Linked DNA regions of Selenomonas sputigena. The protein of the gene in region 1 interacts with the protein of each later gene in a pairwise test. Links are inferred from orthologs where the notes say so. Each region holds a gene or a part of one and is shown in the gene's direction. Other genes may lie near its edges.

What was found.
Region 2: the proteins of rlmN (region 1) and ftsZ interact in binary tests that used the Escherichia coli proteins (3 or more experiments, as listed by UniProt). The link is inferred for Selenomonas sputigena from one-to-one orthologs.

Annotation. Positions count from the first base shown.
Region 1 is NZ_CP110383.1:948,314-963,646, forward strand. Bases 80-3,005 are described here. They hold rlmN (23S rRNA (adenine(2503)-C(2))-methyltransferase RlmN), read left to right. Parts: upstream 80-979; coding sequence 980-2,032; downstream 2,033-3,005. Other genes in these bases: rsmB (16S rRNA (cytosine(967)-C(5))-methyltransferase RsmB), read left to right, coding at 80-975; OL236_RS04760 (DUF3662 and FHA domain-containing protein), read left to right, coding at 2,048-2,800; OL236_RS04765 (FHA domain-containing protein), read left to right, coding at 2,801-3,005. In the rest of the region: more of rsmB, read left to right, coding at 1-79; more of OL236_RS04765, read left to right, coding at 3,006-3,253; OL236_RS04770 (Stp1/IreP family PP2C-type Ser/Thr phosphatase), read left to right, coding at 3,250-3,969; OL236_RS04775 (FtsW/RodA/SpoVE family cell cycle protein), read left to right, coding at 3,956-5,209; OL236_RS04780 (peptidoglycan D,D-transpeptidase FtsI family protein), read left to right, coding at 5,202-6,596; pknB (Stk1 family PASTA domain-containing Ser/Thr kinase), read left to right, coding at 6,608-8,389; rsgA (ribosome small subunit-dependent GTPase A), read left to right, coding at 8,411-9,295; rpe (ribulose-phosphate 3-epimerase), read left to right, coding at 9,292-9,936; 7-cyano-7-deazaguanine synthase QueC, read left to right, coding at 9,954-10,628; GTP cyclohydrolase FolE2, read left to right, coding at 10,639-11,457; OL236_RS04810 (lysylphosphatidylglycerol synthase transmembrane domain-containing protein), read left to right, coding at 11,497-12,498; nikB (nickel ABC transporter permease), read left to right, coding at 13,088-14,032; nikC (nickel transporter permease), read left to right, coding at 14,029-14,841; OL236_RS04825 (ABC transporter substrate-binding protein), read left to right, coding at 14,883-15,333.
Region 2 is NZ_CP110383.1:146,411-161,697, forward strand. The notes cover bases 1,489-4,368. They hold ftsZ (cell division protein FtsZ), read left to right. Parts: upstream 1,489-2,310; coding sequence 2,311-3,426; downstream 3,427-4,368. Other genes in these bases: OL236_RS00735 (DUF881 domain-containing protein), read left to right, coding at 1,489-1,821; OL236_RS00740 (small basic family protein), read left to right, coding at 1,818-2,153; OL236_RS00750 (phosphodiester glycosidase family protein), read left to right, coding at 3,623-4,368. In the rest of the region: OL236_RS00720 (cell division protein FtsQ/DivIB), read left to right, coding at 1-114; OL236_RS00725 (hypothetical protein), read left to right, coding at 218-394; OL236_RS00730 (N-acetyltransferase), read left to right, coding at 404-1,015; more of OL236_RS00735, read left to right, coding at 1,120-1,488; more of OL236_RS00750, read left to right, coding at 4,369-5,050; OL236_RS00755 (hypothetical protein), read left to right, coding at 5,116-5,415; OL236_RS00760 (SpoIVB peptidase S55 domain-containing protein), read left to right, coding at 5,464-7,839; OL236_RS00765 (MlaE family ABC transporter permease), read left to right, coding at 7,839-8,606; OL236_RS00770 (ABC transporter ATP-binding protein), read left to right, coding at 8,625-9,374; OL236_RS00775 (MlaD family protein), read left to right, coding at 9,371-10,654; OL236_RS00780 (TolC family protein), read left to right, coding at 10,666-12,237; OL236_RS00785 (translocation/assembly module TamB domain-containing protein), read left to right, coding at 12,307-15,287. UniProt on the Escherichia coli protein: Essential cell division protein that forms a contractile ring structure (Z ring) at the future cell division site. The regulation of the ring assembly controls the timing and the location of cell division.

The DNA of each region.
Region 1 (15,333 bases):
GCCGTTCTGCGCACGGCGGCTCGTGAACCGGAAAAAGCCACATTCCCGACGGGCAAGGCGCATGAAGCGGAAAATCTTGCCCTGTCCCTGCAGCATCCCGAGTGGCTCGTGCGGCGTTGGATCGGGCAGTTCGGCTATGAAGAGGCAAGGGCGCTCTGCGAATTTGACAATGCGCAGGCGACGCTTTCCCTGCGTACGAACACCTTGAAGATTACGCGGGACAAGCTCCTCGAACGCCTCTCGCAAGAGGGCGTGGAGGCGGAGCCTTCCGCTTGGACGCCCGAAGGAATCCTCTGCCTTCGCCACGGCTCTCTCGACGCTCTGGAATCCTTGCAGCAGGGGCTTTTTCAGGTGCAGGACGAAAGTTCGATGCTCGTGGCGCATGTCCTCGCGCCCGAGCTAGGTGAATTCGTGCTCGACGTCTGCAGTGCGCCGGGCGGCAAGACGACGCATATCGCCGCCTCTATGGGCGACCGTGGACGCATCGTCGCACTCGACGTGCATGAGCACAAGATGCGCCGCGTTGCGGAAAACTGCGAGCGGCTCGGCATTAAGTCGGTGGAGACTCTGCTCCTCGATGCGCGCGAGGCGGGGAGGCGCTTTCCGCGCCAGGCCGACCGCGTGCTCGTCGATGCGCCTTGCTCGGGACTCGGCGTCCTGCGGCGAAAGCCCGATGCGCGTTGGCGAAAGCGGCCGGACGACCTCGCCGCTCTCGCACGATTGCAGCGGGAAATTCTCAGCTCTGCTGCGGAAGCCGTGAAAAGCGGCGGCGTGCTCGTCTACAGCACATGCACGATCGAGCGCGAGGAAAATGAAGCCGTCGTGGAGGACTTCCTCGCGCGGCACGAAGAGTTCAGCTTGGAGAATGCAGGAGAACTCCTGCCGCTGAAAAAGCGCCCCGAGCGGATGCTGCAGCTTTATCCGCAGCGAGACGGCACGGACGGCTTCTTCATCGCCCGCATGAGAAGAAGGTGAATGCATGAAGAACATTTTCGGCATGACGCTCGAAGCGATGCAGGAGGATTTCGCTGCCCTGCGCTTGGAAAAATACCGCGCGAGGCAGGTGGCGGAATGGCTCTACAAGAAATGTGCGAAGCGTTTTTCCGACATGACGAATCTGCCGAAGTCCCTGCGCACGGAACTTGAGACGAGGTACACGATCGACACGCCTCTTTTGCGCGCGAGGCTCGATGCCGCCGACGGCAGGACGAGCAAGTTCCTGCTCGCCTTTTCCGACGGCGCGGCTGTGGAAGCCGTGCTCATGCGTCAACCTTACGGCAACAGTATATGCATATCGACGCAGGCGGGCTGCAATATGGGCTGCTCCTTCTGCGCATCGACCTTGCACGGATTGGCGCGTGATCTGACGGCGGGGGAAATGCTCGCCGAGGTTCTCTTCATCGAGGAAATGCTGAGATCGCAGGGCGGGAAGGTCGACACCATGGTCTTGATGGGATCGGGAGAGCCTTTGATGAACTATGAAAATGTCGTGGATTTCCTGCGCCTGCTGCATGAAGAATACGTGCTGAACATCAGCTATCGCAGCATCACGCTGTCCACTTCTGGCATCGTTCCCGCTATAGACCGTCTTGCCGAAGAGGGTATGCCTCTGACGCTTTCCATCTCGCTCCATGCGCCGCGTGAGGAACTTCGTTCCGAACTCATGCCGATCAATCGCAAGTATCCATTGTCGGACGTCGTCGCGGCAGGAAAACGCTATGCGGAAAAGACGGGGCGGCGCGTCACATACGAGTACATCCTCATCCGCGACGTGAACGACGGCGAGCGGGAGGCTCGGGAATTGGCCGAACTTCTCGAAGGACAGCTTGCAAGCGTCAACCTCATTCCCATCAATCCCGTGAAGGAGCGGGGCTTCGAGCGGCCATCCGAGGAGCGCACTGCAGCCTTCTGTCGTGCGCTCACGCGCCGTCACATCACGGCCACGGTACGTCGGGAGATGGGAGCTGACATACAGGCGGCCTGCGGACAACTGCGCAACCGACACATGTCCGAGAGTGAAGAGAAGCAATAGATTGTGAGGGATTCCATGGCTTTTACCAAATGGGAAACGTTTTTGGAAAATCATATCGAAGGATTTTTCAATAAGAAGTTTGGCAGCGCCCTTGAACCGATCGAGGTGGAGAAGAAACTCGAAAAAGAAATCGCGAACGCGAAGCGGCGGGCGAAAAAAGGGAAGAAAGAATGGATCTTGCCCAATGCCTATACGATCCTTATGAACGAGGAAGATTGCCACCACCTTTCGTCACAGCGCTTCCTCGATGATCTTCACATCTTAGCGGAGAAAAAAGTCATCTTGCTCGATGCCTTCATGGACGGGAAACTTGCCATCAACATTCAGAAGGATGCGGAACTTTCTCTCGGCCTGTGCCGTGTGAAGGCGTCATATTCTGACATGGTGCAGCGCGTGGCGCAGGCGGTGAAGGAGCAGCACACGATCGTCCTGCAGAGACCGTCTTTCCAGGTGCCGCTCGATTTGCCGACGGAGTACAAGATCGCTTCGCTCACGGTTGTGGAAGGGGCGGATCTCGATTCTTACCTCGCGTTCGGCGAGAAAAAGATCTTTCTCGGCAGACGTGAACGAAGCGATTTCATCTTGACCGATCCCAACGCTTCGCGCGTCCATGCCTCCATCCGCTATGAAAGGCATCGCCATTTCCTGCAGGATGAGGACAGCACGAACGGCACGCTTCTCAACGGACGTCCCGTGCTCGAATCATGGCTGCGGCATGGCGATGAGATTCAGATTGGAAATTCCGTCCTGCGCTATGAGGTGATATGATTGCCGGGTTCAGATCTTTTGCTGCGCGTTCTGAGCGTAGCTTTTCAATACGGCGTCCTGCTGCTGCTCTTTCGTTTTATCGCGCGCTTGGCACAGGCGATGTTTGAAGACGCCAAGGCTTTGCAGCAGGAAATAAAGCCGCGTGAGATATTGCCTGACGAAGCCGTGCTCAGCGTCGTGGAGGCAGGCGATGAAGCGCTTTTGGGCAAGCGCTTCGCCTTCACGCAGGGACTGACGATCGGGCGCAGTGCCGACAACGACATCCGCATTCCCGATTCCTTCGTATCGCACCGTCATGCTGTCGTACGTCTTGTAAACAATCAGTATGTCATCGAGGACATGGGCAGCATGAACCACACGTATCTGAACGATGCGATCCTGCAGGGAAAGGCCTATCTGAAGCCGGGGGATCTCATACGCATCGGCTTTGTGACACTGAGGTTTGAGAGGTGATTTTTTTGAAAGTCTCGAAAGCGACGGACAGGGGAAAGGTGCGCGAGAGCAACGAGGATGCATGCGCCTTCATACCGCCTGATACGTATGTCGTGGCGGACGGCATGGGGGGATATGCCGCAGGAGAAGTGGCGAGCGCGATGCTCGTCGATGTATTCACTGAGATGTTTTCCGATGCTGTGCATGAATACGGCGAGAAAGCTTTGCTTCATGCCGTACAGGCAGCGAACAGCAAGATTCTCTGTGCAGCGGCGGCGAGTGAAGCCCGAAAGGGCATGGGGACGACAGTCGTCGCCTTGCAGTATAGGGAAAATGCGGCGTATTGGGCGCATGTAGGCGACAGCCGCCTGTATCTTCTGCGAAAGGGTGCGCTCAGGCGGCTCACGCGCGACCATTCTTTCGTACAGGATCTCGTCGAGCGAGGCTCCATCACGGAAGAGGAGGCGAGGAATCATCCGAAAAAGAATCTTCTGACGCGTGCGGTCGGCGTGGAAGAAAAACTCGTCGTCGATACGGGAAGCTTCACGATCGAGGAGGGCGACATCTTTCTCCTGTGCTCGGACGGATTGACGAATATGGTTGGAGAAGCCGCCATTCGCGAGACTCTGCAGGGAGAGTCTGCGGACAAGGCACGGACTCTCGTCGAGCTGGCGCTTCTGGCAGGAGGACTCGACAATATCACAGCCATCGTGGTGGAATGCGATGAAAGAGGCTAAGCTGCACCTGCTGCTGCCTCCGCTCGGCATCCTGCTGCTGGGCACGGGCGTACTGCTTCTTGCACATCGTCTGACGGCGGATCTTTTGCTGCTGCCCTGGCTTGCGGCAGTCATCGTCGGTGCATTCTTCACGCAGTTCATTTTGGGCAGACGAGATGGAACGGACTTGACGCTTTTCCCTGCAGCCATGCTGCTCGCAAGTCTCGGCCTCATCATGATCGGACGCTTGAAGCCCGCGCTCTTTTTGACACAGATGCGTTGGCTGCTGCTCGGTCTGATCGTTTATCTTTTCCTCGTCTTTCTTGGAGAGAGGGTTCTTCGCCTCCTTTCCTATCCATATCTTCTGGGCGTGTTCTGTCTTCTGCTCCTGTGCTCGGCGCTCTTTTTCGGCACGGAGATCGGCGGCAGCCGCAACTGGATCGTCTTCGGCCCTTTCGCCGTGCAGCCCTCGGAATTTGGCAAGATCGTCATCATCATGTTTCTTGCTGCCTATCTGACGGAGCATCGGGAGGTATTGACGCTGCCCAGGCACAGGCTTCTTTGGCTGAAGCTGCCCGTGCTTCGCTTCATTGCGCCGCTCCTTTTAATCTGGGGCATCGCCATCTTGATGTTCGTCGTGCAGCGCGATCTCGGCTCGGCTCTGCTCTTTTTTGGCATAGCTGTTTCCATGACGTATATGGCTACGGGTCGAAAATCTTATGTGGCGCTTGCCTTCGCGTTCTTTCTGGGCGCAGCCGTGCTCAGTTACTCGTTCTTTTCCCATGTGCGCGTGCGCTTCAACATCTGGCTCGACCCTTGGAGCGATCCTTCGGGCAGCGCTTATCAAGTCGTGCAGTCCCTCTTTGCGCTCGGCTCGGGCGGCGTTTGGGGCGCGGGTTTTGCGCACGGCCATCCCAATTTGATTCCCGAGGTGCATACGGATTTTATTTTTGCGGCGATTGCGGAAGAACTGGGGCTGCTCGGCTCCCTAGGCGTCATGCTCGTCTTTGCCCTGTTTTTTTATCGTGCCATACGCATCGCGCTCGCCTGCCGGGAAGAGACGCGCATGCTGCTTGCCGCCGGTATCGCAGTCGTGTTTCTCCTGCAGGCTTTCATCATCATCGCAGGCGTGACGAAATTCTTACCGCTGACGGGCATCACGCTTCCCTTTGTAAGCTACGGGGGCAGTTCCATGATCGCCAGCTTCATGCTGCTCGGCATTTTGACCGTGCTTTCCAAAAAGGAGAATCGACATGGTTGAGCGAAATAATACAAGGTATATCCTGCGCACAGCCATCATCCTGCTCTTGTCATTTTCCTGCTTGGCGCTTTATGTCGTCTATCTGCAGGTCTGGGAAGCGGATCGGCTCGCAGAGCATCCTCTGAATCGCCGCGCGGCTCTCGCCGAGGACAGCGTGCTGCGCGGCAGCATCCTTGATCGAAAGGGTGAAGTTCTCGCGCTCAGCCCGAATGTGGGCGAAAGGCGCTACCCTTACGGGCGGATCATGGAGCCGGTCACGGGCTATCTCGATGATACGATCGGCAGCACGGGCATCGAGGCTTATAAGGGGGCAGAGCTTTCGGGACACAGCCGCCTTCTCGGGCGATTAGGGCCGCTCGCGCAGATTTTCTCTTCCTCACGCGGCGACGACGTCTATCTGACGCTCGACGCTGCACTGCAGGAAACGGCATACGAGGCGCTGGGAGAACGGCGCGGGGCTGTCGTCATGCTCGATGCGGAAAGCGGGGCGGTTCTCGTGCTCGCATCGCGTCCCTCGTTCGATCCGTCCGATATTCAAGCGCAGTGGGACAGCCTGAGGCAGGACAAGGAAAGTCCGCTCGTAAACCGTGCGCTGCAAGGTCTTTATCCGCCTGGATCGACCATCAAGCCATTGATTCTCGATGCGGCGTTGGAAAACGGCGTTACGAACAGCAAGGAAGTATTCGACTGCACGGGAGCGCTCAAAGTGGGGGATTCGGTCATCCACGAGAGCCACGGCGCTGTGCACGGCAGGATCGATGTGGAGCACGCCTTGATTGAGTCCTGCAACACGACGTTCGGCTCGCTTGCGCTGCGCCTGGGTGGCAAGAAACTGGCGGATGCCTTCCGACGTTTCGGCTTTGAGGAGACGGCGCAGGGCGAATTGGCGGAGGCGGCAGCGCATCTGCCCGACTTCGCTTCCCTCGGGCAAGGAGATACGGCTCAGATCGGCATTGGGCAGAGCACGCTTCTCGTCACGCCGCTGCACATGGCGCTGCTCGCCGCGGCGTTTGCAAATGACGGCATCATAATGAAGCCCTACATGGTTGAACGTGTCGTGACACCCAACGGCATCACACTCGAACAGCATCGAAGCGAGAAGTGGTTCGAGGCTACGACGGCGGCGCGCGCCTCCTTGATTCATGGATTCATGGAGGAGGTCGTGCAGGAAGGCACGGGCACGGCGGCGGCGCTCCGTGGCGTGCGCGTAGCGGGCAAGACGGGCACGGCGGAAAATTCGGGCGAGGATCATGCGTGGTTCATCGGCTCGGCGGAAATAAAAGGTCGAAAGGTGGCTTTTGCCATCCTTGTGGAAAACAGCGGCGGAGGCGGCACAGAAGCTGCACCAATCGCACGGAAGCTGTTGGAAAAGTTGCAAGATGATTAGGAGGCAGTGCCATGGAACAACGCATTTTAGGCAATCGCTATGAGCTTGTGGAGCTTGTTGGAAGCGGCGGCATGGCTGATGTATATAAGGCGCACGACAAACTGCTCGATCGAACGGTCGCGGTCAAGGTGCTGCACGCCCAATTCGCGAGTGACGCCGAGTTTGTAGCACGCTTTCAAGCTGAAGCACAGGGAGCCGCGAAGATGTCGCATCCCAACATCGTCAATATCTACGATGTCGGGCAGGAGGGAAACGCCCACTACATCGTTATGGAATACGTTTCGGGGCAGACCCTGCGCGAAGAGCTTGATGCGGGCGGACGCCTGCCCGTTGCCACGGCGCTCGCCATTGCGCGTCAGATTGCCGAGGCTCTGCATCATGCGCACAAGAACGGTCTTGTCCACTGTGACATCAAGCCGCACAACATCCTCGTGATGGAGGACGGGCGCATCAAGGTCGCCGATTTCGGCATCGCTCGCGCCGTGAGTTCGGTCACGTCGACGTATACAGGCAACATCGTTGGCTCCGTGCATTATTTTTCGCCTGAGCAGGCGAAGGGCGCTTCGATCACGCCGAAGTCAGATGTCTACTCCCTCGGCGTCGTTCTCTATGAAATGCTCACGGGCGAGTTGCCCTTCACTGGTGAAACCCCCGTTGGCATCGCCTTGAAGCACTTGCAGGAAGAGCCTCTTTCCGTCTGCGCCATCGACCCGTCGATTCCGCCATTCGTCGAGGCTCTCGTTGCGGAATTGATGGCAAAGGATCCGAATCGGCGGCCCGACAGTGAGACCGTCGTGCGGCAGATCGCGCAGGATGAGGCGATGCTTGGCGGCTCGGCATCGTCGCTGCTCGATCCCTATGCGACGCAGGTATTGCCGCGCGTGCGTGAGGCCGAGGTCGATTCATCTCTTTTGTCAAGACACGGGCAGGAAGAGCAGCCTTCCGTACATGTTCCGGATGCCGGGCATGGCGGTGCAGCGAAGAAGGCATACCGCTCCAAGGCCTTCCTTTTCATTCTGTTCCTCGTATTGTTTTTTGGCTTCTTTGCAGGCGCATTCCTTTCCTATGGAAAGTTTTGGAGCGGTGCGGAAGTCGTCGTTCCCGATGTGACGGGACAGACGCTGGCCGTCGCCAAGCAGAAGTTGGAGGACAAGAAACTGCGCGTGGACATCGCGGAGATGTACGATTCCAATATACCGGCAGGGCAGGTCGTCAAGCAAGATCCCGAGGGAGGTTCGAAGGTCAAGGAAGAGCGCCTCGTGACCATCTACGTGAGCAAGGGCGGCGAGGAAGTCAGTATGCCGGAACTCAAGGGGATGCAGAAGTCAGCGGCAGAGAGCAAGCTGACCGGAGCGGGCTTGAAACTCGGCGTCGTGACGGAAGAGTTCTCCTCGCAGCCTGCGGGGAGCGTCATCGGACAGGACCCGCGTGCGGGATCGAAGATCAGCAAGGGGCAGGTCGTCGACCTCGTGATCAGCAAGGGCGAGCGGCCGCGCAAGGTCTCCGTGCCGAGCGTTGTCGGCGGCGCGGAATCAAGCGCCAAGGAAGCGATCAAGAACCGCGGACTTCATGTAGGCTCCGTCACGAAGGAAGCGAGTTCGCAGGCGGCAGGCACGGTCGTGCGGCAGAGCCCGGCGGCAGGCAGCGAGGTGGAAGAAGGTACGGCGGTCGACCTTGTACTTGCCGCCGAAACGGAAAAGAAGTCTTCGAAGACGAAGGAGCGCGCGTCGGACGACAATGCAGGCGACAAGACGCCGAGCAAGGACGCAAGCGGCGGCAAGTCGAACCGCTAGCAAGTGGGAGAGGAGGCCGGTTTGTTGCAGGGAAAAGTGCTCAGAGCGCAAAACAGTTTCTTCTACGTGGCGACACGAGAAGGACTTGTGGAGGCGAAGCTGCGAGGCCGCCTGAAAAAGGAGCGCATTGCCGTCGTGCCGGGCGATGACGTGGAGCTTGAGCTTACAGAAGGCGGCGCGGGCGTCATCGAGCGGCGCTGTGAGCGAAAGAGTCTTTTGCGCCGCCCGTTGGTCGCCAATATCGATCAGGTCGTCCTCGTCTTCGCCGCACGCGAGCCGGATATCAATCCCGTGCTCATCGACCGTTTTCTCGTGCTCGCCGAGTGGTCGAAGATCGAACGCATCGTCCTCTGCATCAACAAGATGGATTTGTTAGAGGGCGATGCGGCGGAGATTCCTGCCCTCGCCGCGCTCTATCGCGAAATCGGCTATCCCGTATGCCTGCTGTCCACTGTTACAGGGGAAGGCGTGGCAGACATGCAGTCTCTTGTCGAGGGAAAGACGAGCGTGTTTGCCGGCTCATCGGGTGTGGGAAAATCCTCTCTCTTGAACTGTCTCGCGCCGGGCATCGCCCTTTCTACGGGCGCTGTCAGCGAGAAGATCAAGCGCGGCAGGCATACGACGCGAACGGCGCAGCTTCTGCCGTTCGCCGGAGGATTCCTCGTCGATACGCCGGGTTTCAGCGCTACGGAGCTTGCCGAGATCGATCCTTGTGCGCTCCCGGGGCTTTTCCCTGAATTTCGCTCCTTTTTCGGCGCTTGCCGATTTCAGCCCTGCACGCACAGCCACGAGCCGGACTGCGCTGTCAAGGAAGCCGTGCAGGCGGGAAAGATTGCAGACTCGCGCTACGCCTCCTATTTGGAAATGCTGCAGCAGAGTGTACAGAGAAAGAAGGTATATCGATGATTCAAGTGGCGCCGTCGATTCTCTCGGCGGATTTCGCGCATCTTGCCGATGAGGTGCAGCGCATTGAAACTGCCGGGGCGGAGTACGTCCATATCGATGTCATGGACGGCGCTTTTGTGCCGAACATCACGTTGGGCGCTCCCGTCGTGAAGTCGCTTCGCAAATGCTCTGCGGCGGTTTTTGATGTGCATCTGATGGTCGAGCGTCCGGAAGCGCAGATCGCTTCCTTCGCCGAGGCTGGTGCGGACGTCATCACCTTTCATATCGAGGCGGTGCGTCATGCCCATCGCCTCGTACAGGAGATCAAATCTCTCGGCTGCCGGGCGGGCGTCGCGCTCAATCCTGCGACACCGCTCGTCATGCTCGAAGAACTTATGGCAGATATCGACATGGCGCTCATCATGACGGTCAATCCGGGTTTCGGCGGACAGAAGTTCATTCCGTCGATGCTCGAAAAAATCGCGCTTCTGCGTCATACGGCAGAAGAAAATGATTTCGCTCTCGACATCGAGGTCGATGGTGGCATCAATGCCGAGACAGCGCCGCTCGTGAGAGAGGCGGGGGCGAACATCCTCGTCGCAGGCTCTGCCGTCTATGGGGCGAGCGATATAGAAAAAGCGATTCAGGCGATTCGTGGCTAAAGGAGGAGGAAACGCGAATGGAAAAGGCGGTAGTGCTGCTTTCGGGCGGACTTGATTCGACGACCTGCATGGCCGTCGCAAAGGAGCAGGGGAAAGAACTTTATCCCATCAGCTTTGACTATCATCAGCGTCACAGCATCGAGCTGGAAGGCGCGAAGAAGATTGCAGCTTTTTACAAAGTGAAGCGTCATCTGATCATCGAGACGAACATGGAAGCGATCGGCGGCTCGGCGCTGACGGACGACAGCATCGCCGTGCCCGAGGGCGACGTTTCGCGCACGTCTGTTCCCGTGACCTACGTGCCTGCAAGAAATCTGATCTTCTTGAGCTATGCGCTCGGCTATGCCGAAACCATCGGCGCGCGCTCTGTCTACATCGGCGTCAACAGCGTCGACTATTCGGGCTATCCCGACTGCCGTCCCGAATTTATCCGGCATTTTCAGGCCGTCGCGGACTACTCGACGGAAGCGGCCTCCGAAGGAAAGCGCATCGAGATCGTCACGCCCCTGCAGAATTTGTCCAAAGCCGATATCGTGCGCTTGGCGACGCGTCTTGCCGTGCCGTTGGAGCTTACGCACAGCTGTTACAGCGGCGGTGAAAAGGCGTGCGGCGTCTGCGACAGCTGCAAACTGCGCCTGCAGGGCTTCGCGGCTGCCGGCATAAAAGACCCGATCGAGTATGAAAAACGCTGAAGAAACGATGATGAAAGACATACAGAAAAGCGCGGATATGCGCGGCATCGACATACAGCATGTCGGCATCAAGGACGCCCATCTGCCGTTTCGCATCAAGACGAAGGCGGGTGATTTCCAGCAAGTCACAGCGCGCATCCTCTTTACGGTTTCCCTGCCCAAGGAGTACAAGGGCACGCACATGAGCCGCTTCCTGGAAATCTTGCAGCAGTGGTGCGACAAGCCCGTAGCGGAAGAAGAGATGGAAGCCATGCTGCAGGAGGCGCTTCATCGTCTTGAAGCGGAGACGGCGAAGCTGCGCCTTTCCTTCAAGTATTTCATTGAGAAGGAAGCGCCGGCGAGCGGCAAGAAATCCGTGCTCGACCTCGATTGCTTCTTCGAGGGCGAAAAGCGTGCGGGCGAGGCGATGTCGTTCCGTCTCGGCGTCACCGTGCCTGCGACATCCCTCTGCCCGTGCAGCAAGGCGATTTCGCGCTACGGTGCGCACAATCAGAGAAGTCTGCTGCAGGCCGTCGTCGAGTTCAAGCCGCCCGCGCCGTGCATCTTCATCGAGGATCTCGCCGCGCTCATGGAAGAGCAGGCGTCGTGCCCGATCTATCCGCTGCTGAAGCGTGAAGATGAGAAGTATGTGACGGAAAAAGCATACGAGCAGCCAAAGTTTGTCGAGGACATCCTGCGCGACCTCGTGCTCGCCCTACGTCCCTTGCCCGGACTCTTTTGGTTCTCGCTTTCCTGCGAGAATTTTGAGTCGATTCACAATCACAGCGCCTATGCGAGCCACGAAGAATATGTGAATTGCGAGGCGAGGACAGCCGGCAAAGAGCAATGATCTGAGAAACTGCGCCAGGCCGCTCTGAGGAGGTGTCAAATGAAGGTGTTCTGCAAGCGTTTCATCGTACCGCTGCTGCTCGTTTTCTTCATCTCGGGCGCCGTCATCTATTCGACGGTCGACATTCATACGTTGAAAAATCTCACAGCGTTCCAGCCGTGGTCCATCGCCCTTGCGCTCCTCTGCGTGAGCCTCGGTCTGACGCTTGATGGCACGCGCCTCATGCACCTCGTGAAGATCTCGGGCGAGCACATCACGCTGGGACAGGCGGTGCAGGTGGTCTTCGGCAACTACTTTCTCGCGCTCCTGACGCCGGGGGCAACGGGCGGTGCTGTGGCGCAGCTCATGTTCCTGCGTCATGCAGGCGTACCGGCGGGCAAGGCGACGGTGCTCGTCATCGTGCGAACCCTCGTGTCCATTCTCTTCCTTATATGTTGCATGCCGTTCATCTTCCTGCACGACGCAGGCATCCTGCCCGGCGTGGACAATCATACGCTGATGCTCATCTCTGTTATCGCCTTCGTCGTCATCGCACTCATCGCGCTTGCTTTTCGCGCGAATGCGTTCGACTACATCATCCTGCGCCTGACGAAGCGATTGAGCGTGAAACGCAGCAAAAAGCTGCTCTCTTTCTATCGTGATCTCAAGATGGGCGTGCATCTCCTCGCGTCCTCGCCCAAGAGCATGCTTCGTATCTTTTTTGAATCAGGCTTAAGTCTCATGTTCATCTATGCCATCGTGCCATGTCTTCTTTTAGGACTCGGCGTGACAGATGCCGATTGGTACACGGTCATGGGGCGCATGATTTTCCTTAACATGTTGCTCTATTTCACGCCGACGCCCGGCGGCTCCGGCATCGCGGAGGGCGGCTTCGTCCTGCTCTTTGCCGATTCTGTACCGGCAGGTACCGTCGGCATCCTCGCCGTTTGCTGGCGGCTCATCGCCGAGTACATCCCGTTCTTCATCGGCCTTTACTACACGCTCAAGGTCTTTGGCAGAGATTTTATGCATCGCCAGATGGAGCAGCAGGAGGATGGCTGAGTATGCAGGCATACTGCTGAAAATAATGTTTCTTAAAGAAAATTTTTTCGTGCGCTTGCCATGATAGGAACTTTGCTATATAATTACCGATAGTAATTGTTTTCTCAAAAATTCATACAGACGTCATAAGTGTCGCCGATGTATATCGGCGAGCGATGAGAGGAAAATGGGTGAAAGACCCATGCTGTCCCGCAGCTGTAATCGGGGAATTTGTTTCCATGGGAAACGCTGGAATCGCTGTTTCTGATGAAAGTGCTGAACGCATCGGCACTTCCTGACATGTCACTGGGAAAAACCCGGGAAGACGGAAACAAACGATGATCCGAGAGCCAGAAAGCCTGCTTATGATAAGATTCATTGCTTGACTTACGAGAGATGAGGAGATGGATGCCAGGGTATATTCGTTGGCGGAATATACCCGTGGTATTTTGCGCTTGCAGGAAAAATCCGCATGTCTTGTCTTGGTTGACGGACATGCGTTTTTTTATGGAAATGCCGGATAGCTGGGCGTTTCCTTATAGAGACCGATTCTGAGGATTCGGTCGCAAATGTCTTTTTTATATGATTTTTAAGGAGATGAGGTATTGCATTGAAAGGAAAAGATTTGATACGTCGCCTGTGTCAGATGCTCATCACGCTTTTGGGCGTTACATTCTTGACATTCGGTCTGACGTATCTCGCTCCCGGTGATCCTGTAGAGATGATCCTGGAGACTGGCGATACGATGGTGTCGCAGGAAACTATCGAAAAGACACGTCACGAATTGGGGCTTGACCGTCCCTTCCATGAGCAGTATCTGCACTGGCTTTCCGGCTTGCTGCATGGCGATATGGGCATGAGCTATTCCGCCAAGATGCCGGTTGCCGAAAAGCTTGAGCAGAATCTTCTCGGCACGCTGCTTCTGGCAGGAACAGCAACCTTGATGATGCTCGTCGTTTCTGTGCCTTGCGGAGTCATCGCAGCTTTATATCGCAACCGTTGGCCGGATTATTTGATTCGCGGCGTGTCCTTTCTCGGCGTTTCGATGCCAAGCTTCTGGGTCGGCTTGCTGCTTCTCTTCGTCTTCGGTTTGAAATTGGGACTGTTCCCGATTTCGGGCGGCGAGGTCACTCTGGAAGGGTTGATTCTTCCGTCTGCAACCCTGGCGATCCTCCTGTCTTCCAAGTATACGAGGCAGGTGCGTATCGCCGTGCTCGAAGAGTTCAGTCAGGATTACGTCATCGGCGCCAAGGCTCGCGGTCTGTCCATGCAGCGCATTCTGTGGCGCCATGTGCTGCCCAATGCGTTTTTGCCGCTCATCACGCTCTTCGGTTTGGCTCTAGGCTGGCTCTTGGGCGGTGTGGCGATCGTCGAGATCGTCTTCGGCTGGCCCGGCATAGGCCGCCTGGCGGTGCGGGCGATCGAGATGCGAGACTATCCGTTGTTGGAGGGATTCGTTCTCTGGACAGCCATCTTCTACATGGTAGTCAACTTCCTTGTGGATCTGTCCTATGTGTATCTTGATCCGCGCCTGAAGAAGGGGGAGAGGCCATGAGCAAGGACGCAAAGCTCCTGCGCTTCTATTCCATATTGGCAGGGTTGATCTTCCTCACAGCGCTTCTCGCGCCCTTCATCTTGACGCAGGATCCCTATGAGTCGTCGATGCAGCAGGCATTTCTGCCGCCTTCCGCCGAGCATTGGTTCGGAACGGATAAACTCGGGCGCGATCTCTTTACGCGCGTGATTTACGGCGCGCGCATATCGGTGTTCATGTCTTTGACGGTCGTCATCCTCATCGCCGGCATCGGCTCTGCCATCGGCGTCGTTGCCGGCTATGTCGGCGGCAAGGTGGATACGATCATCATGCGCCTTGCCGATATGTTCCTCGCCTTTCCGGGCATCGTGCTGGCGATTGCCATTGCGGGCATGATGGGCGGCAGCGTGGTCAATGCCATCCTCGCTCTTGTCGCCGTCGGTTGGACGAAGTATGCACGCCTGGCGCGCAGCATGACGCTGAAGGTGCGCCAGCAAGATTATATCGCGGCGGCTGTGACGAACGGCACGCGTCCCGTGCAGATGTTTTTCCGCCATATCGCGCCCAATATCCTTTCCATCATACTGGTGACGGCAGCCGTCGATATCGGGGCGATGATGATGGAGCTGGCAGGTCTTTCGTTCCTAGGCTTTGGCGCGCAGCCGCCGACGCCGGAATGGGGACTCATGCTCAACGAAGGCAGGCAGGCACTGCAGACGGCGCCGTGGCTCATGCTGTTCCCCGGCGCCGCCATCGTCCTCGTCGTCGCCGTGTTCAATCTGTGGGGAGATGCGCTGCGCGATTGGCTTGATCCAAACAAGGCAAGCTGATGGTTTTACGATGTCTTATGATTTTAGGAGGCTGAAATTTAATGAAAAAGTGGAAGAAGTTGCTTTCTGTTGCCATGGCGGCGTGTTTGTCCGTGGCGGTATTCGCAGGCTGCGGCGGCAAAGAGGCTTCGAAGGATACCTTGCGCGTCGGCGTGACGAACTTCGCGGACTCTCTTGAGCCGACGGAAAATGCTTTCGGCTGGGTCGTCATGCGCTACGGTATGGGCGAGACGCTGACGAAGTTTGATGAGAAGATGAACATCCAGCCGTGGCTCGCAGAGAAATGGACGATCAGCGACGACAAGCTCACGTGGACGTTCAAGATCCGCGACGGCGTGAAGTTCTCGAACGGGAACCCGCTGACGGCAGAGGCTGTCAAGGCCTCCATCGAGCGCGCCTTTGCCAAGAACACGCGCGCCGCGACGTTCTTCAAGTACACGGAGATGAAGGCGGAAGGACAGAATCTCATCATCACGACGGACAAGCCGGCGC
Region 2 (15,287 bases), 800 kb from region 1 along the record:
GAAGAAAAGGCGCATCTGACGGACAGTTTCATCGTCGATCAGGAGGTCAAGCAGCGTCCCGTCGAGTACGTCGATTTCAAGTACACGGCGCCGTTCATCAAGCTCAAGCAGTGATTCCTTTACATTCTCGAAACGCGGCAGTATAATAGCCTTGAAGACGTGTGGAATGGTACTTCGATGGAAGCCTTTTGCTGTCTGAATAGAAAGGGTGGCTGTCATGGCGACAAAGAGTTTCTTGAAGAGCGTGAATATCAAAGAGGACAGGCAGATTCGGATATTTGCGAATGCCTTGGAAAAGGCGGAGCAATATCGTGCCAAGAATCTGGGGCAGCCTGTATATGAGGTTCCGCCGGAGAAGATGCACGTCTTGTTGTCGAAGTATCGAAATGCGTAGGGCTTCATAATGCTCGGTACACCGATTGTCAATTTGCTGGATTTGATCGAGGGCGGCGAAGAAGAGGCGCTCAACAACATCCTCGTGGAGTTTTCATGTCCCTGCAATAAAGATGTGGAGAACTTTCTCAAGGAAAAGGCGGTTGCTTTTTCAAAGCAGAGAATAGCCGCCACATATCTTGTCTTTAAGCAATATAAAGGCGAAGATGTTGTGGTCGGCTATTTTTCTATCGCACAGAAGTATTTTCATATTGACTTGAAACGAGGGGCATTGAGCAAGACTTTGCGAAAAAGGATCAACAAGTTTGCCGTATGGGAAGAGTCGCTGCATAGATATATCGTTTCCGCCATCTTGATCGGACAGCTAGGGAAGAATTATGCGCATGGTTACGATAGACTGATTCGCGGCGATGAGCTTCTGGCGATCGCCTGTGACAAGGCGGCGCAGATTCAGCGTATATCCAGCGGAAAGGTCGTGTATTTGGAGTGTGAGGAAAAGCCTGCCCTCGTAGAATTTTATGAACGCAATGGGTTTCATGCTTTTGGCAGACGTATGCTCGACAGGGATGAGTCAGATGTTTTGGAAGGCGGCTGCCTGGTGCAGTTGTTTAGATATTTATGATTTTCCGCATAGTAGAGCGGCGGGGATATTCTATTGGCAGATAGGATCTTTTGCGTTATAATTCCTTTATTATCTCATTTCAGCAACAGTTCGGGAGGCATTTTATGATCAATTTCAAGCAGGGGCGGTGGTCCATCGCCTTTGTCTGCATGGTGCTGGGCTTCATGCTCGCCGTGCAGTTCCGTGCGACGGAGGACATGCGTCAGTCCGTATCGCAGCAGCGTGTGGAGGAACTTGCCACGCGTCTTCTGGAGACGGAGAAGGAGCGTGACCGTCTGCAGGAAGAACTGAAGGATACGAAAGACGCAGCGTCAGAGGGGCCAAGCAACGACTACCAGCGCATGAAGGGCGGCTTCACGGCGCTCGCGGGACCGGGCGTCATCGTCACGCTCGACGACAGCAAGGCGACGTCGAAGGCGGGCGAGAATCCGAACCTCTACCTCATTCATGACGACGATCTCCTGCGCGTCATCAACGAACTGCGTGCCGCAGGGGCAGAGGCCGTGTCCATCAATGGGCAGAGGCTCACGGGCACGTCGGAGATCCGCTGCGCGGGGCCGACGCTCTCCGTCAACAATGTGCGTTCGGCACCGCCCTACAAGATTCATGCCATCGGCGACCCCGACAGTTTGGAGAAGTCGATCAAGATGCGTGGCGGCGTCGAGGACACTCTGAAGGTCTGGGGCATACAGATCGACGTCAAGAAGGAAGAGCATGTCGAGGTGCCCGCCTACAAGGGCGCGGCGTCGTTCAAGTACGCGAAAGCCATCGAAACGCTTTCGGATGAAAAGGAGGGAGCAAGATGATCCTGCCCGTTCTCGGACTTCTCGTCGGCGTCGCCGTCGGCATGCTCTCGCCGATCACTGTGCCGCTCGCCTACGCGAAGCTTTCCTCCGTCGCCTTGCTCGCCTCGCTCGATTCCGTTTTCGGCGGCCTGCGGGCGGCGTCGGAAAACCACTTCGACAATGCCGTATTCATCTCGGGCTTCTTTATGAACGCTCTCATGGCCGCCTTTCTCGTCTACATCGGCGATCGGCTCGGCATCGACCTCTACTATGTGGCGCTCTTGGCGTTCGGCTTGCGTGTCTTCCAGAATCTGGCGATTCTGCGCCGTCATTTCTTCGAAAAGCATAATTAGAGAGGCAAAAAGAGAAAAAAGCAAGCATTTTCATAATTTTTTTATGGCGTACGTATTAAAATAATGATAGAATGGTAGGGAAACTTTTGAGGACGACTGCCGTACTCCCTCTGGTGGGACGAAAGGCGGACTATGCTATATTTTGGGGGTTGCTATCGTGTTTGAATTGGATGATATGGGTTTGGACCAGTTCGCCAAGATCAAGGTCATTGGCGTGGGAGGCGGCGGCAGCAATGCTGTGAACCGCATGATTTCAGCGGGATTGCAGGGCGTGGAGTTTATCGCTGTCAACACGGACGCGCAGGCTCTTTTGCACGCGATGGCGCCGAAACGCATCCAGATCGGCGAGAAACTTACGCGCGGCCTCGGTGCGGGTGCGCGTCCTGAGATCGGCGAGCAGGCGGCGGAGGAGAGCCGCGATGACATCCTGCAGTCGCTGCAGGGCGCGGACATGGTCTTCGTGACCGCCGGCATGGGCGGCGGCACGGGCACGGGAGCGGCGCCCGTCGTCGCTGAGTGTGCGCGTGAGATCGGCGCTCTGACCGTCGGGGTCGTCACACGCCCCTTCACGTTTGAAGGACGTCTGCGCCAGAAGAAGGCGGAGGCGGGCATCGATAAGCTGCAGCAGCACGTCGACACGATCATCACGATTCCGAATGACCGCCTGCTGCAGGTCGTCGACAAGAAGACCTCGATCACGGATGCGTTCAGCTTCGCCGACGACGTCCTGCGCCAGGGCGTCAAGGGCATTTCCGACCTCATCGCTGTGCCGGGGCTGATCAACCTCGACTTCGCTGACGTCAAGTCCATCATGAGCAATGCAGGTTCGGCGCTCATGGGCATCGGCGAGGCGACGGGCGAGAACGCCGCAGTCGCCGCCGCCAAGTACGCGATCGAGTCGCCGCTCTTGGAGACGAGCATCGAAGGGGCGCACGGCGTTCTCCTCAATATCTCCAGCTCGGCGGAGAACCTCAGCATGTACGAAGTCAACGAAGCCTCGTCGACGATTCAGGAGGCCGTCAACGTCGATGCGAACATCATCTTCGGCGCTTCCCTCGACGAAACGCTCGGCGATACCGTGCGCGTGACCGTCATCGCGACGGGATTTGACAACGATACGGTAGGCATCCAGCGTCCCGCTGCGACGGCTGCCCAGGGAAAGCCCGCGCAGCCCGGCGCAAAGCCCGTCCCCCAGGCCGACACGCCGCTGCCGAAGGCGCCGAGCTTCAGCAACTTCGACATCCCCGAATGGATGAATCGAAAGCGCGACTGAGGACGTGCGGAGAAATAACGCGAAAAACAACAGGCATCTTTCCGATGATGGAAGGATGCCTGTTTTGCGTGTGCATGATGCGGCGCATGTTCCGTTCCTTCGTTAAAGGATTTTCAGTCAAAGATTTTCCACCGATTCGCTTGAATCCGTGCTATAATAGTCTTCACTAGATGGATTTTGAGGGGATGGCGAGAGTATGAGGAAGATGGCGCTGAGTCTGGCTTTGGCTCTGGCGGTGGCCTTGGGAACAGATGCCGTTTCTTTTGCGGCACTGCCGCAAACGCAGGCTCGTGTGCAGGTGCAGCAGCAAGCGGCGAAGACGCTGACGGGCGTGCGCTTTGGTACGAGCGACGAGCGTGAGCGCGTCGTCTTCGACTTGACGACGCTGCCCGCCTACGAAGTCCATACGGAAAACGACGGACAGAGGATCGTGCTTTTCCTTGCGGGCGCACGCAGTCAGGCCGTGCAGCCGGAGATTTCGGGCAGCATGGTCGAGAACGTGCGTGTATCGGCCGTGCCGCAGGGCGTCAAGGTCGTCATCGATCTTGCGGCGCCGGCATCTTACGAGGTCAAGACGCTGGCGAACCCGACGCGCCTCTTCATCGATGTACAGAAAGAGTATGAGGTCGTTTCTGAGGAGACGCCTGCGCCCGGTTTGAAGCTCTCGACGCTCAAGAGGCTCGACGCTCGCGGCCGCCTGACGGGATGGGTGCTGGAGGCTGATCCTGCTCGCTACCGCGTTGTGCCTGTACTCGCCAAGGGAGCTGTGCCAGGACGCGCCACGGTCAGCGCGATGTCGGATATGGCAGAAGCCGCCGCGGCGATCAATGCATCCTACTTTGCACCGAGCGGCGAGATCCTTGGCCTTTTGAAGCTGGACGGCACGATCGTCGGCACGACGTACTTTCGGCGCAGCGCCGTGGGGTTTGCCGCTGACGGCAGGACATATTTCGGCCCTGTCGATTACAGCGGAACGGTGACGCTCGGCAAGAGAAGCTGGCCCGTGGGCGGCGTCGATGCGGAGCGCGGCGAGGACAGTCTCGTGATTTACAATCATTACTATGGCTCGACGACGCGCACGAATGAATATGGACAGGAGTACATTGTTCGAGGCGGCAGGGTCGCTGCGGTCAACTTGTCGGACAGCCCAATTCCGAAAGACGGCCTCGTCATCTCAGTGCACGGCAAGGCGAAGGACGCCTTCGCCCAAGTGAAGGTCGGCGACGCCGTACGTGTGGAGGAGGCGATCGGTGCGCCTTGGGAGAGCCTGCCGACAGTCATTGGCGCAGGCCCGATGCTTGTCAAGGACGGCATCGCTCATGTGACGGCGGAGGAGGAGGAATTTCCGCCCGACATCGCACGCGGCCGTGCGCCGCGCACGGCGTTCGGCGTGACGGCGGCCGGGCATTACCTGCTCGCTGTCGTTGACGGACGCCAGTCGCACAGCATTGGCTGCACGCTGCAGGAGATGGCGGAGTTCATGCTGCAGTTCGGCGCCGTTCAGGCGATCAACTTCGATGGCGGCGGTTCGAGTGCGCTCGTCGTCGGTGGCGAACTCGAAAACAGTCCGTCCGACGGGCAGGAGCGCGCCGTCGGCTCGGCGCTCGCGCTCTTGCCGCGCTGACGACGGTCTTCTTATAGTTTTTGTTGGCACATCAGAAAGAATTCGATATAATGGAGGAGATGTAAATGAAAAAAATACTGGCATTAGGCCTTTTTCTTGGCGTTATGATATTTGCTGTCCATGCGCTGACGGCAGAGGCGGCAGTGGACGCAACGTCCGGTATTGCTGGAACAGTTACATGGCGGGCTGAGCCGGGAAGTATGCTTGCGGCGGGTGCGGAGATCGTGCGCGTGCGCACATTGACGGGCGAGGTCGCGGCGGCGCGTGCCGAAGAGAATTGCAGCGTGAGTGAGATGCTCGTCTCCGTCGGTGATGACATCGCTGCGGGACAGGTCGTCGCGCGCCTGAAGAAACAAGATGAATGATTGCGAGGGGAGGCTCCCTCTTTTGTGTTGCTCTCCAATCTGTACGAGGTGATATATTTGCGTAATTTCAAAAAGAAGATGCTCGCGCTCGGTCTGTCCCTGTCTCTTTCCACGGGAGTGGCGGCAGCGGCTTCCCTGCCGCCGACGCTGCCGCTTTCGGAGGTATACCCGGGCATGGAGGGGACGGCGTACACCGTGGTCGATGAGTCGGGCGAGATCGTGCCATTCCATGTTGATGTCGTCGGCACGTACGAGGAAGGATCGTCGACGAACCGCATCATGGCGAAGGCATCAGGCCCTGTCGTTGAACGCACAGGCGGCACGCTGCAGGGCATGAGCGGCAGCCCAGTCTATGTGGATGGGGCGCTTGTCGGGGCGCTTTCGGCAGGCATCAAGGGCATGAGCCTCTATACGTTTTTCATCACGCCGATCGATGAGATGCTGCCCATCTGGGATATGCCCGATTACAAGGCGGTTCATCTAAAGAAGGAAAAGAAGGAAAAGGCAGCGGACGCCGATGAGCCGATGGGCGAAGGCATGGGCGAGGGCATCGGTGAAGGCGCCGGCGAAGGCGGCGAAGGTGGGACGGAGCAGACGGCAGGAAAGCGTGCCAAGCTCGAAAAGGAAGAACTGCCTGAGCTAGCCGAGGGGACGGCGGAAAAGCCCGACAAGAAGCCAGCAGGAAAGCAGGGGAAAGATTCCGAAAAGAGAAAGAAAGCAGAGAAGGAAAAAGCTGCAGCTGCTGAAGAAAAGAAGACAAAGGCAGAGAAGAAACCTGCGGCTGAGAAGGGAGAATCTGCAAAGGCAGAAAAGAAGCCTGCGGGAGAAAAGAAAAAGCCTGCAGAAGCGGAGAAGAGGCCTGCAGCGGAAAGAGAAAGATCCGAAGAAGCGAGGAAGAGGCCTGCCAAGGCGAAGGGAGATCCTGCTGAGACAGAGAAGCAACCCGCCGAGGCGATGAAAGAGCCAGTGAAGGAGACGAAAGAACCGGCAGGAGCATCAAAGAAACCGGTGGAAGAGAAACCTGCGGAGAAGAAGCCCGTCGCTGAAGAAGGCGTGAAGCCCGCAGCGAAACAGCACGAGACGCAGGCGAAGTCGGCGCTCTATCTCGCAGGCTTCGGCAGAAGCGGCTCCGCCTATATGGAGGAGAAGCTTTCCGCCCTCGGGTTCAAGGCGGGCGAGATGCCGGCCTTCGGCACGCCGACGCCAGGTGCGCATGTCGTCTATGATGCGGCTCTCGCGCCCGGGAGCGCCGTCGGCGTCGCCGTTTCCTACGGCGATTTTTCCGTCGGCGCGACGGGGACGGTGACGGCAGTCGACGGAAAGCGCGTGCTCGCCTTTGGTCATCCGTTCCTGCACAAGGGAAATGTCAATTACTTCATGACGGATGCCAGAGTCGTCGGCACGATCAGCGGTCCGACGGACGGCATGAAGATTGCGAGCATCGGCAACATCATCGGGCGCATCAATCAGGACCGAGAGGCGGGTGTCGCCGGCATCATCGGCGCATTTCCCGAGAGCGTGCCGATGCGCGTGCGCGTGAAGGACACGTCGCTCGGCTACGACAGGAAGTTTGCGGCGCAGATCGCCTATGACGAGGATTTTCTGCCGGTTCTCGTGCCTGGCATCGCTTACGCGGCGATGGGCAAGACGTCGGACACGCTCGGCGAGGCGACGGCGAACCTCAAGTTCACGATTCGCACGACGGCGGGCGAAGATGGCAAAATCGAGCGCTCGAACATGTACTATACAGCCTCGGACGTCGGACAGGCTTCCGTGGGCGAGTTGGCGCAGGTCATGACGCTCCTTTGTCAGAATGCGGAAGAGGAGGCCGACGTGACCTCTGTTGACGTCGACATCGAGATGGAAAGTACGCGCAAGACGGCCTCCTTGATTTCCGCTGTGCCCGAAAAGCCCTCGGCAAAACCGGGCGAGACGGTGAACTTCCGCACGACGATCAAGCCCTTCCGCAGGGAGAAGGAAGAGCTGCTGATTCCCTACCATGTGCCGGAGAGCCAAGCGCCGGGCGTCCTGAGCCTCGATGTGCGCGGCGGCAGTTTCATCCCCGTGACGGCGGCTCTTTTGCAGAACGCGCTCGGCATCGATACGAGCGCAGAGGAGGACAAGACGCAGACGACGGCGGACAAGCTCAAGCAGTTCCTGCAGCTCGGCAGGAACAATGAGATCATCGTAGCGCCTGCGATCGCGCCCAAGCTGCCCCTTTCGGCGGAGGAGAAGAAGGAAGCGAAGAAGCGCCTGAAGAAGCAGGAGGGCGCACCGCGTAAGAAGCAGGAGAAGCGCATTGACCTCCTCGGGCAGAAGGCGAAGAAGCAGGGTAATCCCTTTGAGGCGAGGTTTGAGACGGGGTATGTCATAGACAATGTGATCCATGCCTCGTTGCTGATCGAGGAAGAGGACAAGAGATGATGACGCGGCTGTTGGAGAAAATCGGTTCGTTCGTGCTCGAAAGATTCGAGTGGGTTGGCTCCGTCATTTTGCTCCTTGCCGCCGCCCTCAAAGAGATGCGCCGCCCCTTGCGCTTCCGACACGTCTTCGCGCAGATGTCGCATCTCGGCGTAGACTCACTCGCTATCGTCTCTCTGACGATGCTTTTCACGGGCATGGTCATGACCCTGCAGGTCGCGCATGAGTTCATCCGCTTCGGCGCGCAGTCGACGATCGGCGGCGTCATAGCCATCGCCGTCGGGCGCGAACTTGGCCCCGTGCTCGTCGGCGTCGTCTGCGCAGGGCGCGTGGGGTCTGCCATCACGGCGGAGATCAGCACGATGAAGGTCACGGAGCAGATCGACGCCCTGCGCGTCATGGCGACGAGTCCCATCGGCTACCTCGTCGTGCCGCGCATGATCGCGTGCATGTGCATGGTGCCGCTCCTGACGGTCTTCGGCGATGTCATCGGCGTCTTCGGCGGCTGGTTCGTCGCTGTGCACTATGCGGGCATCGCCTCCTATACCTTCACGAACTCCATCCATGTCTTTGCTGTGCCGCACGATGTCACGGGCGGACTCATCAAGGCGGCGGTGTTCGGCGTCGTCATCGCCGTCCTCGGCGCATGGTACGGGCTTCATGCGCCCGAAGGGGCGGAGGGCGTGGGACGCGCCACGACGAAGAGCGTCGTGGCGGCGATCGTCTGCATTTTCTTTTTGAATGTGTTCCTGTCGTTCTTGCTTTATTGACGGGCTGAGGTGGAAGATATGATACGGCTGGAAGGTGTGACGAAGAGCTTCGCTTCCCATGAGGTGCTGCACCCTCTCGATCTCTGCGTCAAAGACGGTGAGACGCTCGCCGTCATCGGCGGCTCGGGCTCGGGAAAGAGCACGCTCCTTCGGCTCATCATCGGGCTGATCCGCCCGACCTCGGGCAGGATTTGGATCGATGACGCCGAAATCTCACAGATGACGGAAAACGAGCTTGACCGGGTGCGCCTGAGGATGGGCATGGTCTTCCAGTATTCGGCGCTCTTCGACTCCATGACCGTAGGGGAGAACGTCGCCTTCGGGCTTCGCGAGCACAAGCGTCTCAAGGAGGCGGAGATCGTGCGCATTGTGCGCGAGAAGCTGCATCTCGTCGGTCTCGACGGCAGCGAGCGCATGATGCCGGGGGAACTGTCGGGCGGCATGAAGAAGCGCGTGAGCTTGGCGCGCGCCATCGCCATCGACCCGTCCATCATCCTCTACGATGAGCCGAGTTCGGGACTCGATCCCCTGACGTCGGCGAAGATCGACGACCTCATCATCGAGACGCAGAGGAAGCTTGGCGTGACGAGCGTCGTCGTGACGCATGACATGGCGAGCGCCTGCCGCATCGCCGACCGCATCGCCATGCTGCACAAGGGATCGCTCATTGCACTCGATACGGTCGAAGGGTTCAGAAAGCTCGAAGATCCGCGCGTCCGCGCGTTTTTTCGCGCGGTGGAGACGGAAGAGAAGGAGGCGGGTTTATGACGACGGAAGCGAAGGTGGGAGCGTTCACGCTTCTTGGCATCGCGATTTTGACGGCAGTGCTCCTGCAGCTTCAGGGATTTTCTTTTTCGACGAGCCGCAATTATACGATTTATGTAGGCTTCACGCAGGTCGTGGGGCTTGCCCCGGAAGCGGACGTGCGCTATGCGGGTGTGCCCGCGGGCAAGGTCAAATCCATTGAGCCGGAGGGGACGGGCGTGCGCGTGACGCTCTCCGTCTATCCTGACATTCAGATCCCGCGCGATGCGCGAATCTCTCTCTCGGCGAACAGCGTCCTCGGCGACAAGTTCGTTCTCATCTCGCCGGCTGGCTCGAAGAGTACGGATTACTTGAAGGACGGCGACTTCGTCATCGGCACGGACGAGACGAGCGTCGATTCCGTGCTGGAGAACGTGAGCGAGGCGGTGTCCGATGTGCACGATCTCCTCGGTTCGTTGAACGACATCCTCGGCAATCCGCGCATGAAGGAGTCCGTTCTCGGCTCGGCGGAAAATGTGCGCGAGGTCACGGCGCACATCCGCGATCTCACGGCTGTGCTCGGGCGCGTCGCGCTGCAGAACGAGGGCAATATGCACGCGATGATGCAGGAGATGCGCACAATCTTGGCGAATCTTGCCGCGACGACGGAGACGGTGCGCCAGATGGCGGCAGACGTCTCCGATGGCGGCGCGACGGCTGCCAATCTTCGCTTGACGCTACTGAACGTCGCCAAGGCGAGCGAGAACATCCGGCAAGTGGCGGAGGAACTGCACGACGTCACGGGCGATCCCACGGTGCGCGAAGATCTCAAGGCGACGATCCATCAGGCGCGCGCTGTCACGGAGAAGGCGAACGACACGCTCGATAACTTGAAGAGCATCGAGGCGCAGCCTTCGCTCGACGTCCTATACAGCGGCAAGGATCGCGACTGGATCACGAACTTCAATGTCGACGTTTCCAAGGAGGACAGGCCCGATCGCTTCCTGCGCGTCGGCGTCGAGGATATCGGCGAGGGGAACGATTTGAATCTTGAGGTCGGCCGCACGAAGGGCAGGCTCGGCGCACGCGCGGGACTCATCGCGGGCGAGCCGGGCATCGGACTTGATGCGAATGTGGGAAATCGCTGGTGCTTCTCCGCCGACGCCTACGACCCCAACGATTTCCGCCTGCGCCTTTCCGCGCAGTATCGTCTGCGTGAAGATACGTATCTGATGGGCCAACTCAAAGATCTCAATCGCAGCGAGCGGCGCACCGCCTACTTCGGTCTGCACCAGTCATTTTAGGAGGAATCATTGTGAAGCAGTCAAAACATTTTTCCAAGAAGCTTGCGGCGCTCGTCGCGGGCGGGCTCTTCTCCCTGAGCTTCGCATCTGCGTCCGCAGCGGAGACGCGCTCTCTTGCACTCTCCGAGAGCGTGGAACTGGCGCTTGAGAACAATCGCTCGATCAAGTCGTCCGTGACCGATGTGGATGCGGCGGACTGGGCATACCATGAGGCGCGCCGCACGGCAGGCCCGAAGCTCACGCTCTCGACGCAGGGCAACCGCGTCGGCGGCAAGGCATACAAGATGTACGACCACGACTATGCTTTTCGGAGCAGCGCGGCGCTTTCCTTCCCGCTCTACACGGGCGGCAGCATCGAGCGCGGCATCGAGGCGGCGCGCTACGGCGTGAACAATGCCGATCTCGCGCTCGAAGGCACGAAGCAGGCGGTGCGTTACCAGACGACGGGACAATATTTCAAGGCGCTCGAATACCGCAATCTCATCAAGGTCGGCGAGATGTCCGTCGCCAATTTGAAGAGTCATCTGGCAAATGTCAACGCGCAATACAAGGTGGGCACGGTCGCGCGTTCCGATGTGCTCGCATCCCAGGTCTCGCTCGCGAATGCTGAGCAGAGTCTCGTGAACGTGACGAACAACTACGACGTCGCCATCGCTGAACTCAATAAGATCATCGGCTTGCCGACGGACACGAAGCTCTCGTTGGCGGACGAACTCGCCTACAGAAAGTATGATCTGAGCCTTGAGGACTGCACGGAGTACGCGCTCGCGCACCGTGCGGACGGCATCGCGGCGGACTATGCCGTGCGTCAGGCGAACGCTGCCATGGAGGCGACGCGCGGCGCTTCGCTGCCGCAGGTCAGTGCAGCGGCATCCCGCACGGTCGGCGGCGACAGCCTCTTTTCCAACAACACGGATTCGGCGGACACTTGGTCGATCGGCATACAGGCGAACTGGGCGGCCTTTGATAACAACGTGACGCAGGCGCAGGTGAACCAGAAGCGTGCGGCGGTGCACAAGCTGCAGCAGGCGGCGGAGGACACGCGCGAGCAGATTGCGCTCGACGTGCAGACGGCGTACCTGAGTCTTCTGGCGGCGGAGAAGAATATCGAGACGACAAGTGTCGCCGTCGAGCATGCCATGGAGGACTTCAAGATCGCGCAGGTGCGCTACACGGCGGGCGTCGGCACGAACCTCGACGTGACGGACGCCGACGAAAAGCTTGTCGCGGCGCAGACGAATTACTACGATGCGCTCTACAACTACAACCTCAGCAAGGCGGCGCTCGATCGGGCCATGGGCCTGCCCGTCGATCTCGACACCGTTTCCTACCGTGAGAAAGTCGACGGCAAGTACTATAAGGCGGCGAAGGAACAGGCCGAGACAGCGCTCTACCATACGGATGAGGCGGCGGAGAAGATGGCCGCTGAGCAGAAGCTGCTCGATGAGAAGAGCAGGAAGAGCCGCACGGCGAAGGACGATGCGATGATTCCCGTGACGCACGGCTCACCCGTCAAGACCGCACCTGTCAAGACCGCAGAGAAGGATGCGGCAGCTGAAGCGGCTGCAGCGGGGGAGATGTAAAGCGCATCGAGCCGCGATGTCCTTTCGTGCCGCATAACTTGAAAAAGAGACAACGAGGAGGAAGAGCCGATGAAGAAGGGGTGCATTGTTTTCGCTGCAGTCGTCATCGCGCTCTTCCTTTTTGCGCTCGTTTGCGGCATGGCGGCTTACATCGCCCATACGGGCGCTTACGTTGAGGAGGCGGGCAGGACGCTTTCTGCAAAGGCGTCCGATTCGCTCGGCGTTCCCGTCGCCATCGACGCCGTGCGGGTCGAGTCTTGGCATACGCTTGCCCTTGACGGCATCGCGGTGCAGGATAGGGCGGGAGAGGAGATCCTGCGCGCTGCGCACGCCGAGGTGGAAATGAGTCTCTTTGCGGCTCTTTCCGCCTCGCCTGTTGCCGCGATTTCCCATGTGACGGTCATAGAGCCAGAGCTTTCCCTGCAGCAGCGCGCGGACGGAAGCTGGAACGTCGCCGACCTCGTGCAGCAGGAAGCAGGGGAAAATGATTTTTGCGGCAAGGTCAGCGTGAAGGAAGGAAAGGCGAACGTTGCCGTTTCGGGCAAGGAAATCGCCTTGGAAGATATCGGGGCGGAGCTTGACTTCGTGCACAAGTCTTCTGTCTCCGTTGAAGCTGAGGCCAGCTGCAAGGGCGCACCGCTCGCTGTCGAGGGAGAAGTCTCGAAAGAGCGGCAGGAACTGAAGCTCAAGGGGGAAAATATCAATGCGATGGATTATATCGCATTCCTACCCGAAGGCGTGCTTCCCGACGAGATCGAGCTGCAGGCGCTGCACGTCGACGAGACGGCGCTGAAGCTCGTGCGCGAGGCGGATGACGTTTCGCTTGCGGGCGACGTGCGCCTTTCGGGTGCGAAGGCGCTCGTCCATGGCATGGAGGTTGAGGCGTCGCGTGGACTCGTCGTCTTTTCGGGCAAGGAGGCGCGCATCTTTTTGCGTGCTTCTGCCGAAGAGCAGCAAGCGTCCATTCATGGGAAGGTCGCTTGGCAGGAGGAAGTGCCGAGCTTCAACTTCGTCGTCGAGTCCGCGGCCTTTGATCCGTCGAAAATCTTGGCGCAGAGCCCTTTCCAAGGTTCGGTGCGCGTCCTCGCTTCCGTTTACGGCACGCCGCAGGACTGGAAGGTTGACGGAGAGTGCGAAGCCCCGGTCGCGACGCTCTACGGCACATCGCTTTCAGCGGTGAAGGCAAAGGGGCACTACGAGGACGGCCTTCTGACGGCGAGCGGCGAGGCAGGAGCCTTGGGAGGCACGTTCGAGGGCGGGGGGATGCTCCGCACGGCGGACGGCTCCTACAGCGCACACGTCGAAGCGAAGGGGCTTTCGGGCGAGGAAATCGCTGCCGTGCTGCCTGTGGACGGTCTTTCCCTGACGGGGAAGTGCGCTGCGGACATCGCATTGAGCGGCAAGGGGACGGATTTGGCAGATCTTCTCGCTTACGGCACCTTTTCGGGCGAGGGCGCGTCCTTCGGCGGCGTTGCGGCCGAGAAGGTTTCCGCATCGTTCTTCAAGCAAGGGGAGCTTCTTCATTTTGATAACCTCAACGCGTCGTTTGCGGCGGGCGGCACGCTCGTTGTCGAGGGTGACGTGCGGGGCGGCACGGCGCTCGACCTGCGCTTTTACGGTACGGCGTTGCCGCTGGCGCTCGTCGATGCCTTTGTGCCAGAGGCCGAGGGCGCGGGCACGCTCGACATCGCGGGCGCCGTGCACGGCGTCGCGTCGAATCCTGCCATTGAGGCGGATTTCGAGGGAACGGCGGGAAGTCTCTTCCATCAGCCTTTCGACGCATTCCACGGCGCCGTGCACGGCAGCACCGACGGCATCGCCATTGACCGCTTCTCCGTGGAGCGTGCGGGCAAGGAGACGTGGATCGCCGAGGGCAGCGTCGGCCTTACGGGTGAGAGGCGCATCGACCTGCGCGTCGATTCCATTGGTGCGCGCATGGAGGACATCGCGGCTCTCGTCGCTCCCGACCAGCCGATCACGGGCAATGTCGACAATACGATCCGCTTCACGGGCACGCTCGACAATCCGTCGGCAGTCGGCTACATCCATCTCTATCGCGGCAGCTACAACGGCTACATCCTCTCGGGCATGGACGGCGACTATTATCTGGAGAACGGCGTCGTGCGCCTGCAGGACTTCCATATCTTCTCCCCGCTCGTCGACGTCGACCTCAACGGCACGGTCACGCGCGACGGTGCGCTTGACCTCTATGCCGATGTGCACGATGTGAGCCTCGACCGCTTCGGCAGCAGACTGCCGTATCCGGTCAGCGGCCACGGCACGTTTGCCGGGCATATCGCGGGTACGCTGCAATCGCCTGAATTCATCGGCGTGCTCGATGCAAAGACGCTTCGACTCAACGGACAGGCGATCGAGTCCGTGCACGGCGAGATCGTCTATGGCGCAGATGTGCTGCGCGCCGAGAATATCCGCTTCCAGCAGAACGGCGGCGCCTACGCGATGAAATGCACGGCGAATCTCGAAACGCAGGCGCTTGACGGCATCTTGAACGTCGAGAACGGTGACGTGCGCGCGCTCTTTGCGATTGCGAACCTCAAGAATGACATTCTCGACGGAAGACTGAACGGCACGATCCGCCTTGGGGGCACTTTGGATAATCCCATGGCGGCGCTTGACGCCGTCGTCGTCGAGGGAAAGGCGGCAGGCTACGAGATTCGTGATATGGCGCTGGACATCAAGCTCGCCGACCACATCGTGACGATCGATGAACTGCACGGCAGGCAGGGCGACGGCGTATTCGCCGCCAAGGGACGCATTCCATTGGACGGTGCAGTGATGGATGCGCAGTTCGCTGCGAACGGTATCCCCGCCGGCATGGTTGCGAAGGCGGCGGGGGCAGACGCTGACGTGCGCGGCACGATCGATCTCGCCGTGCAGTTCGGCGGCACGCTGGAGAACCCGCAGGCAAACGCTTCCGTCGAAGTGAAGAACGGCGGCGTGGGCGCGTCGACCTTCGACGATATGACGGGCTTGGCGAGTCTCAAGGACAGCGTCATCAACATCGAGCAGCTTCGCGTGAAGAAGAAACT